Regions from separate parts of the Streptomyces sp. V4I23 genome, predicted to be linked through region 2. Evidence: predicted binding sites of a transcription regulator. Region 2 holds the regulator's gene; each other region holds the start of a gene.
The links. The regulator HrcA, encoded in region 2, represses chaperone genes, less so after heat shock. The targets are predictions, from matches to a motif close to TTNGCACTCNGNNNNNCNGAGTGCNAA.
Positions count from the first base shown of each region.

Region 1: a site for HrcA is predicted at 1,683-1,709, ahead of groL (chaperonin GroEL). Genes of this name have one in related genera too.
Region 3: a site for HrcA is predicted at 1,628-1,654, ahead of groL (chaperonin GroEL). Genes of this name have one in related genera too.

Region 1 covers NZ_JAUSZW010000004.1:4,381,255-4,384,528, forward strand. The annotation lists gene thrC (threonine synthase) at 1-538, shown strand, start outside; gene QFZ82_RS22240 (MoaD/ThiS family protein) at 535-810, shown strand; gene QFZ82_RS22245 (cold-shock protein) at 1,217-1,420, shown strand; gene groL (chaperonin GroEL) at 1,838-3,274, shown strand, end outside.
Region 2 covers NZ_JAUSZW010000004.1:5,358,724-5,361,997, reverse strand. The annotation lists gene dnaJ (molecular chaperone DnaJ) at 1-1,081, opposite strand, end outside; gene hrcA (heat-inducible transcriptional repressor HrcA) at 1,082-2,098, opposite strand; gene QFZ82_RS26585 (MBL fold metallo-hydrolase) at 2,264-2,986, shown strand; gene QFZ82_RS26580 (DUF3097 domain-containing protein) at 3,013-3,274, shown strand, end outside.
Region 3 covers NZ_JAUSZW010000004.1:3,240,384-3,243,657, forward strand. The annotation lists gene groL (chaperonin GroEL) at 1-1,618, opposite strand, end outside; gene groES (co-chaperone GroES) at 1,736-2,044, opposite strand; gene QFZ82_RS16750 (polysaccharide deacetylase family protein) at 2,353-3,274, opposite strand, start outside.

The sequences.
Region 1 (3,274 bases), 980 kb from region 2:
CCAGATCGTCATCCCGATCGCCTCCGGCTCCCAGCTCACCAAGATCGACAAGGGGCTGCAGGAGCTGATCAAGCTGGGTCTGGTCGAGGACAAGCCCTACAAGATCTTCGGCGCCCAGGCCGAGGGCTGCTCCCCGGTGTCCGTAGCCTTCAAGGCGGGCCACGACGTGGTCAAGCCGCAGAAGCCCGACACCATCGCCAAGTCCCTGGCGATCGGCAACCCGGCCGACGGCCCGTACGTCCTGGACATCTGCCGCCGCACCGGCGGCGCGGTCGAGGACGTCACCGACGAGCAGATCGTGGACGCGATCAAGCTGCTGGCCCGCACGGAGGGCATCTTCACGGAGACCGCCGGCGGCACGACCCTCGGTGTGGCGAAGAAGCTGATCGAGGCCGGTGCCATCGACCCGTCCCTGACCACGGTCGTCGTCAACACGGGTGACGGCCTCAAGACCCTCGACGCGGTGGCGCCCACGACGGGTATGACCGCTGTCATCCGACCCAACCTGGACTCTTTCCGAGAGGCTGGCCTCGCATGAGCGTCAACGTCCGTATCCCCACCATCCTCCGCACGTACACGGGCGGGCAGGCCGAGGTTCCCGCCGAGGGCGCGACCCTGGCCGAGGTCATCGCGGACCTGGAGAAGAACCACACGGGCATCGCGGCCCGCGTCCTGGACGACCAGGGCAAGCTGCGCCGCTTCGTCAACGTGTACGTGAACGACGACGACGTCCGCTTCGAGCAGGGCCTGGAGACGGCGACGCCGGACGGTGCGGGCGTCTCGATCATCCCCGCCGTCGCCGGCGGCTGATCTCCTCCGCGTCACCCCGCGTTATCGGTATTGCCCCCTCCGCGAGAGAAGCGGAGGGGGCAATTCTGCATGGTTGAGCGCGGTAGAGTCTGGGAAGCCCCCTCCGCCGGCCGCTCGGCAATGCGTTCCCGCTCCACAAGAATGCGCCAAAGTAAGCGATCGAATTGCGTCGAAAGTGGCACTTTGCCGGGCCCGACTTGCCCCGGAATTCAATGAATTCGCATGGATCGGCCGATCGGTCCTGCCCAGATTTCTCGTCCGATTGACCTGTTGCAGAGGGCAGTTGGGCAGATACATTCAGCCGCGGTCGACGCGTTCCGGCGCACACCCCTCCTGCTGGGGTGAGGTCTGACCCGGGTCCGCGAAGTGCGGTCCTGTGCAAGGGCCAGTAATAGGGGAGTTAGGCATGGCTCAGGGCACCGTCAAGTGGTTCAACGCGGAGAAGGGGTACGGCTTCATCGCGGTCGACGGTGGTGCGGATGTTTTCGTCCACTACAGTGCGATCCAGATGGACGGATACCGCACCCTTGAAGAGGGTCAGCGAGTCGAGTTCGAGATCTCGCAGGGCCAGAAGGGTCCGCAGGCTGACATGGTCAAGCTCGCCGTCTGATCCAACTGATCCAGGCGCGTTCGGCCACCGACGCACTCACGCACGAGGGGTCCGCATCCCGACAGACCGGGACGCGGGCCCCTCGTGCTTCGTCGCGAGGTCCGCCGTGGCCCTCGCCGTGAGGGCCGCCGTGAGAGCCGCCGTGAGGGCCGCCGGGAGAGCCGCCGTGAGAGCCGCCCGCCGTGCGCCGTGAGGGCCGCCCGCCGTGCGCCGTGAGCGTGAGGCGCTTGCACTCTCCGGGGGCGAGTGCTAATCATTGGCGTTAGCACTCTCCCAGTGAGAGTGACAGAACTTGGATCGGGTCGGTGAGGTCCGCAGGCCGGGTGGGGCAAGGAACCACACGGCGCGCAGGCCGTCCGTCGCGGGCGCCGAATGCGATCCGAAGCAATCCACCCCAGTCCGGGAGGACCACTTCACATGGCCAAGATCATCGCGTTCGACGAGGAGGCACGGCGCGGTCTCGAGCGCGGGATGAACCAGCTCGCCGACGCCGTCAAGGTCACCCTTGGCCCCAAGGGTCGCAACGTCGTCCTCGAGAAGAAGTGGGGCGCCCCCACGATCACCAACGATGGTGTGTCCATCGCCAAGGAGATCGAGCTCGAGGACCCGTACGAGAAGATCGGCGCCGAGCTGGTCAAGGAAGTCGCCAAGAAGACGGACGACGTCGCCGGTGACGGTACGACCACCGCGACCGTTCTCGCCCAGGCGCTCGTCCGCGAGGGTCTGCGCAACGTGGCCGCCGGCGCCAACCCGATGGCCCTCAAGCGCGGCATCGAGAAGGCCGTCGAGGCCGTCTCCGGCGCCCTGCTCGAGCAGGCGAAGGATGTCGAGACCAAGGAGCAGATCGCTTCCACGGCCTCCATCTCCGCCGCCGACACCCAGATCGGTGAGCTCATCGCCGAGGCCATGGACAAGGTCGGCAAGGAAGGCGTCATCACCGTCGAGGAGTCCCAGACCTTCGGTCTGGAGCTGGAGCTCACCGAGGGTATGCGCTTCGACAAGGGCTACATCTCGGCGTACTTCGCCACCGACATGGAGCGTATGGAGGCGTCCCTCGACGACCCGTACATCCTGATCGTCAACTCCAAGGTCGGCAACGTGAAGGACCTCCTTCCGCTGCTGGAGAAGGTCATGCAGTCCGGCAAGCCGCTGCTGATCATCGCCGAGGACGTCGAGGGCGAGGCCCTGTCCACGCTCGTCGTGAACAAGATCCGCGGCACCTTCAAGTCCGTCGCCGTCAAGGCCCCGGGCTTCGGCGACCGCCGCAAGGCCATGCTGAACGACATCGCCATCCTCACGGGCGGCACGGTCATCTCCGAGGAGGTCGGCCTCAAGCTCGAGAACGCCGGCCTGGACCTGCTGGGCCGCGCCCGCAAGGTCGTGATCACCAAGGAAGAGACCACGATCGTCGACGGTGCCGGTGACAGCGACCAGGTTGCCGGTCGCGTCAACCAGATCCGCGCCGAGATCGAGAACAGCGACTCGGACTACGACCGTGAGAAGCTCCAGGAGCGCCTCGCGAAGCTGGCCGGCGGCGTGGCCGTCATCAAGGCCGGCGCCGCGACCGAGGTCGAGCTCAAGGAGCGCAAGCACCGCATCGAGGACGCCGTTCGCAACGCGAAGGCGGCCGTCGAGGAGGGCATCGTCGCCGGTGGTGGCGTGGCGCTGATCCAGGCCTCCTCGGTCTTCGAGAAGCTCGAGCTCCAGGGCGACGAGGCGACCGGCGCCAACGCCGTGAAGCTCGCGCTGGAGGCCCCGCTCAAGCAGATCGCCGTCAACGGTGGTCTCGAGGGTGGCGTCATCGTCGAGAAGGTGCGCAACCTGCCCGTCGGCCACGGCCTGAACGCCGCGACC
Region 2 (3,274 bases):
GGAACTGACCCGTCGGCCGCTCCTCGCCCCGCAGCTTCGCCAGGTCCCGCAGCAGCCGCTCCTGCTCCGGGTCCAGCTTCGTCGGCGTCGTCACCTCGACGTGGACGATCAGGTCGCCCCGGCCGCCGCCCCGCAGGTGCGTGATGCCGCGCCCGTGCAGCGGGATCGACTGGCCTGACTGCGTGCCGGGCCGGATGTCGACCTCCTCCATGCCGTCGAGCGTCTCCAGCGGGCACTTCGTGCCCAGTGCCGCCGCCGTCATGGGGATCGTCACCGTGCAGTGCAGGTCGTCGCCGCGCCGCTGGAAGACCGGGTGCGCGATCTCGTGGATCTCGACGTACAGGTCACCGGCGGGGCCGCCGCCCGGGCCGACCTCGCCCTCGCCCGCCAGCTGGATGCGCGTGCCGTTGTCGACACCCGCGGGGATCTTCACGGTGAGCGTGCGACGCGACCGGATCCGGCCGTCTCCCGCGCACTCCGGGCACGGGGTCGGCACGACGGTGCCGAAGCCCTGGCACTGCGGACACGGACGGGACGTCATGACCTGGCCCAGGAAGGACCGCGTCACCTGCGAGACCTCACCGCGGCCGCGGCACATGTCACAGGTCTGCGCGGAGGTGCCGGGCGCCGCGCCCTCGCCGGAGCACGTCGTGCACACCACGGCCGTGTCGACCTGGATGTCCTTCGTCGTGCCGAAGGCCGCCTCGTTGAGCTCGACCTCCAGGCGGATCATGGCGTCCTGGCCGCGCCGCGTACGCGAACGGGGTCCGCGCTGCGACGCCGTGCCGAAGAAGGCGTCCATGATGTCCGAGAAGTTCCCGAAGCCGCCCGCGCCGAAGCCGCCCGCGCCACCGCCGCCGGCCTGGGACAGAGGGTCACCGCCGAGGTCGTAGACCTGCTTCTTCTGCGGGTCCGAGAGCACCTCGTACGCGGCGTTGATCTCCTTGAAGCGCTCCTGCGTCTTCGGGTCCGGATTCACGTCCGGGTGGAGTTCGCGCGCGAGGCGGCGGAAGGCCTTCTTGATCTCGTCCTGCGATGCGTCGCGGCGCACGCCGAGTACGGCGTAGTAGTCCGTGGCCACTTACGACTCCGCCAGGATCTGTCCGACGTAACGTGCCACTGCGCGTACCGCTCCCATCGTTCCGGGGTAGTCCATGCGGGTCGGTCCGACCACGCCGAGTTTGGCGACTGCCTCGCCGCCCGAACCGTAGCCGACCGAGACGACGGACGTGGAGTTCAGTCCCTCGTGGGCATTCTCATGCCCGATCCTCACGGTCACGCCCGATTCCTTGGCCTCGCCGAGCAGCTTGAGCAGCACGACGTGCTCCTCCAGCGCCTCCAGCACCGGCCTGATCGTCAGGGGGAAGTCGTGTCCGAAGCGGGTGAGATTGGCGGTGCCGCCGATCACCAGCCGCTCCTCGGTCTCCTCGACCAGCGTCTCCAGCAGGGTCGCGAGCACGGTGGAGACCGTGCCGCGGTCCTCCGTCTCGAACGACTCGGGCAGGTCCTGCACGAGCTGCGGCACGTCCGCGAAGCGGCGGCCGACGACGCGGCTGTTGAGCCGGGCCCGCAGGTCGGCCAGCGAGGTCTCGCCGAACGGCGCGGGGCAGTCGACCATCCGCTGCTCGACCCGGCCGGTGTCCGTGATCAGCACGAGCATCAGCCGGGCGGGAGCCAGCGACAGCAGCTCCACGTGCCGGACCGTCGAGCGGGTCAGCGAGGGGTACTGGACGACGGCGACCTGCCGGGTCAGCTGCGCGAGCAGGCGGACCGTGCGGCCCACGACGTCATCGAGGTCGACGGCTCCGTCCAGGAAGTTCTGGATGGCCCGGCGCTCGGGGGACGACAGCGGCTTGACGCCGGCCAGCTTGTCGACGAACAGCCGGTAGCCCTTGTCCGTGGGGATGCGGCCGGCGCTGGTGTGGGGCTGGGCGATGTAGCCCTCCTCCTCCAGCACGGCCATGTCGTTGCGGACGGTGGCGGGGGAGACACCGAGCTTGTGCCGCTCCGTCAGCGCCTTGGAACCGACGGGCTCCTCGGTGCCGACGTAGTCCTGGACGATGGCGCGCAGGACTTCGAGTCTGCGTTCGCTGAGCATCTCGCGCACCTCCAGCTGCCGGTCTCGGTGTGTGTCCTGGCACTCGATACGGCCGAGTGCCAGCTTCCCCCCGGCCAGTGTACGGCGGCGGGGTACGCCCCTAGCAAGGGCGGCCGACCACGCTACCGCGAGACCTGTGCTGGTCGATGCGGATAGCGTCGCCGTATGGACGCCGCTTGGGAAGACTTCGGGTGGGAACGGCTGGCCGACGGAGTCGGCCAGCGCAGGATGCCGGCCTGGGACGCGACCGTCGGCCTGGTGCTGGGCGAGGAACACGTCCTGCTGTACGACACGGGCTCGACGATCCGCGAGGGCGCCGAGCTCCGCGTACAGGCGCAGGCGCTGGCGGGCGGGCGCCGCGTGACGTACATCGCACTGAGCCACCCGCACTTCGATCACGTGCTGGGCACGGCGGCGTTCGCCGGTGCGGAGATCTACGGGGCGGTCGGCATGGACGCGCTGCTGCGCCGCGAACGCGACGCGATCCGCGCCGACGCGGTGCGGCACGGGGTCCCGGCGGCCGCGGCGGCGGAGGCGGCCGATCTGCTGGCGCTGCCGCACCACCTGGTGAGCGGGGAGTACACGCTCGATCTGGGCGGCCGCCGGGTGCTGCTGGCCAACGTCGGCCCGGGCCACTCCGGCCACGACCTCGCGCTGTTCGTACCCGGCGAGCCGGAGGTCGTCTTCTGCGGCGACCTGGTGGAGGAGTCGGGCGAGCCGCAGGCGGGCCCGGACGCGATCACCTCGCGCTGGCCGGCGGCGCTCGACCGCCTGCTCGCGCTCGGCGGCGAGGACGCGCTGTACGTGCCGGGGCACGGGGCGGCGGTGGACGCGGCGTTCGTGCGGACGCAGCGTGACGAGCTCGCCGCGCGCTTCGGCGTGTCGTAGGGCGACCGGTCGTATCGTCATCCGACATGCGCAGCTACAGCCCTGACCTGACACCTCCGTGGAAGCGGTCGGCACCGGTCCCGGAGGTCCCCGCGGAGCCCGACCTCGTGCTGGAGGAGGTCGCGACCGGCTTCTGCGGAGCGGTGATCCGCTGCGAGGCGGGCACCGTGACGCTGGAGGACCGCTTCGGCAAGCACCGGGTCTTCCCGCTGGAGCCGAGGGGCTTCCTGCTGGAGGGCAAGGTCGTCACGCTGGTCCGCCCGTCCGCGCCGGCGCCGGCCCGCCCCG
Region 3 (3,274 bases), 2.1 Mb from region 2:
GGCCGTGACCGTGGCCGTGGCCCGCCTCGGCCTCCTCCTCGGCCGGCTTCTCGACGACCAGAGTCTCGGTCGTGAGCAGCAGCGAGGCGATGGAAGCGGCGTTCTCCAGGGCGGAGCGCGTGACCTTGACCGGGTCGATGACGCCGGCCTTCACGAGGTCGCCGTACTCGCCGGTGGCGGCGTTGAAGCCCTGGCCCGCCTCGAGCTCCGCGACCTTGGCGGTGATGACGTAGCCCTCGAGGCCGGCGTTCTCCGCGATCCAGCGCAGCGGCTCGACGGCGGCGCGGCGGACGACGGCGACACCGGTGGCCTCGTCGCCCTCCTTGCCCAGGTTGCCCTCGAGCACCTTCACGGCGTGGACGAGCGCGGAGCCACCACCGGAGACGATGCCCTCCTCGACCGCGGCGCGGGTCGCGGAGATGGCGTCCTCCAGACGGTGCTTCTTCTCCTTCAGCTCCACCTCGGTGGCGGCGCCGACCTTGATCACGCACACGCCGCCGGCCAGCTTCGCGAGGCGCTCCTGGAGCTTCTCGCGGTCCCAGTCGGAGTCCGTGGTCTCGATCTCGGCCTTGATCTGGTTGATGCGGCCCTGCACGTCCTCGGAGTTGCCGCCACCGTCGACGATGGTGGTGTCGTCCTTGGTGACGGTGACACGGCGGGCGGTGCCCAGCACGTCCAGACCGGCCTGGTCGAGCTTGAGGCCGACCTCCTCGGCGATGACGGTGGCACCGGTGAGGGTGGCCATGTCGCCGAGCATCGCCTTGCGGCGGTCGCCGAAGCCGGGGGCCTTGACGGCCACCGCGTTGAACGTGCCGCGGATCTTGTTCACGACCAGGGTCGACAGAGCCTCGCCCTCGACGTCCTCGGCGATGATCAGCAGCGGCTTGGAGCCACCCGCCTGGATGACCTTCTCCAGCAGCGGGAGCAGGTCCTGGATGGAGGAGATCTTGCCCTGGTGGATCAGGATGTACGGGTCGTCGAGGACGGCCTCCATACGCTCCTGGTCGGTCACCATGTACGGGGACAGGTAGCCCTTGTCGAAGGCCATGCCCTCGGTGAAGTCGAGCTCCAGGCCGAAGGTGTTGGACTCCTCGACGGTGATGACACCGTCCTTGCCCACCTTGTCCATCGCCTCGGCGATGAGCTCGCCGACCTGCTGGTCCTGCGCGGAGAGCGCGGCCACGGCGGCGATGTCGGCCTTGTCCTCGATCGGGCGGGCGGTCGCGAGGAGCTCCTCGGACACGGCCTTGACCGCGGCGTCGATGCCCTTCTTCAGGGCGGCCGGGGAGGCGCCGGCGGCGACGTTGCGCAGGCCCTCGCGGACCAGGGCCTGGGCCAGCACGGTGGCGGTGGTCGTACCGTCACCCGCGATGTCGTTGGTCTTGGTCGCCACCTCCTTCACCAGCTGGGCGCCGAGGTTCTCGTACGGGTCCTCGACCTCGACCTCGCGGGCGATCGTGACACCGTCGTTGGTGATGGTGGGCGCGCCGAACTTCTTGTCGATGACGACGTTGCGGCCGCGGGGGCCGATCGTCACCTTGACCGTGTCGGCAAGCTTGTTGACGCCGCGCTCGAGGGCGCGACGGGCGTCCTCGTCGAACTTCAGGATCTTCGCCATGGGAGCGATTCAGCCCTCTCGGAAATCGTGTTCAAAAGAACCGCGCCCCTCGCCGCCCGGCGTCAGCGGGGTGGCCAGGGGCGCAGCTCAAAGCAAATCTGCCGGGTGAAGCAGGAATTACTTCTCGACGATCGCGAGCACGTCGCGGGCCGAGAGGACGAGGTACTCCTCGCCGCTGTACTTCACTTCGGTGCCGCCGTACTTGCTGTACAGCACCACGTCGCCGACGTTCACGTCGAGCGGAAGGCGCTCGCCGTTCTCGAAGCGGCCCGGGCCCACGGCCAGGACGACGCCCTCCTGGGGCTTCTCCTTGGCGGTGTCCGGGATAACCAGGCCAGAAGCCGTGGTCTGCTCGGCGTCGAGCGGCTGGACCACAATGCGGTCCTCGAGCGGCTTGATGGCAACCTTGGAGCTGGTGGTCGTCACGATCCGACCTCCCCCTTCGGAGATCTCACGGGGTTAACTGATCTGAGGTGGCGACCAGGTGGATCCGTCGTCGCGGGTGCCGGACCTGCCCGTCGCTGTGTTGGCACTCTCCGGTGGGGAGTGCCAGGAGCGAGACTATGACTGCGATTAGCACTCGGTCAAGCGGAGTGCCAATGCAGCGCCGCGTGGCGGCCTGATCCGGTCCCGGCCGCTCCCCCGACGGCCGTGCCGCCCGCGGCGAGCGGCGTCCTCCGCGCCGCCGTGCGGCCCGGCTCCTCGCCGGGTCGTCGGCAGCCGGTGCGCACGGCTCACACGTAGTCCTCCAGCTTCGCCACGGCGTAGCCCTTGGCGGTCACGGTCCGCATGACCCGCCGGATCATGTCCGGCATCGTGCCCTTCCACTCCCCACGGCCCCGGAAGTGGGTGAGGACGATGTCGCCGGGGTGCAGGTCCCGGTCCCATTCGCGCCACTCCATGCGATCGGGGAACGCCTCGGACGCCCACAGCGGCACAGCCTCGATCCCGCAGGACTTCGCGACGCGCAGCGTGTCCTTGTTGTAGCTCCCGTACGGCGGGCGGAACAGCCGCGGGCGCGTGCCGTACCGCTTCTGCAGCCTGTCCTGCTGGCTGCAGATCTCCCGCTTCTGGGCGGAGTACGAAAGGCCGGGCAGATAGGGGTGGTTGAGGGTGTGGTTGTGCAGCGCGACGCCGCGGTCCCGCATCTTCTCGAAGTAGTCGTAGTCGTCGTCGATCACGTAGTCGCTGAGGAAGGCGCTGTACGGGATCTGCAGTTCGGACATCATCCGCAGCAGCTCGGGGTCCTTCTCCGCGCCGTCGTCGATCGTCAGGAAGACGATCTTCTCCTTGGTCGGAACGGTGGTGAAGACCGGCGGCAGTTCGTCGCCGCCCTCGACCTCGAAGCCCTTGCGGGTGGTGATCCTCGGCTTGACGGCGGGCGGCGGGGGCGCGGCGAGCGGGGTCTGCTCCAGGCCCCACTTCTTCGCCGCCGCGGCCCGTTTGGCCTGAGCCCGCCTGACCTTTCCGGCGTACGCGGACAGCGCACCGGACGGGCCCGCCGCCTGCTTCTGCGCCGCCGGACCCCGCTCGGCCTGACGCCCCGCGGCGGACGGCGCCGGACGCGGGGCCTGCCCGTCCCCGCCCGCACAGCCCGAGCCGGTGGCGGCGACGACGAGCGCGGCGAGACCCACCCCGACCCGGTACGCTCTCACT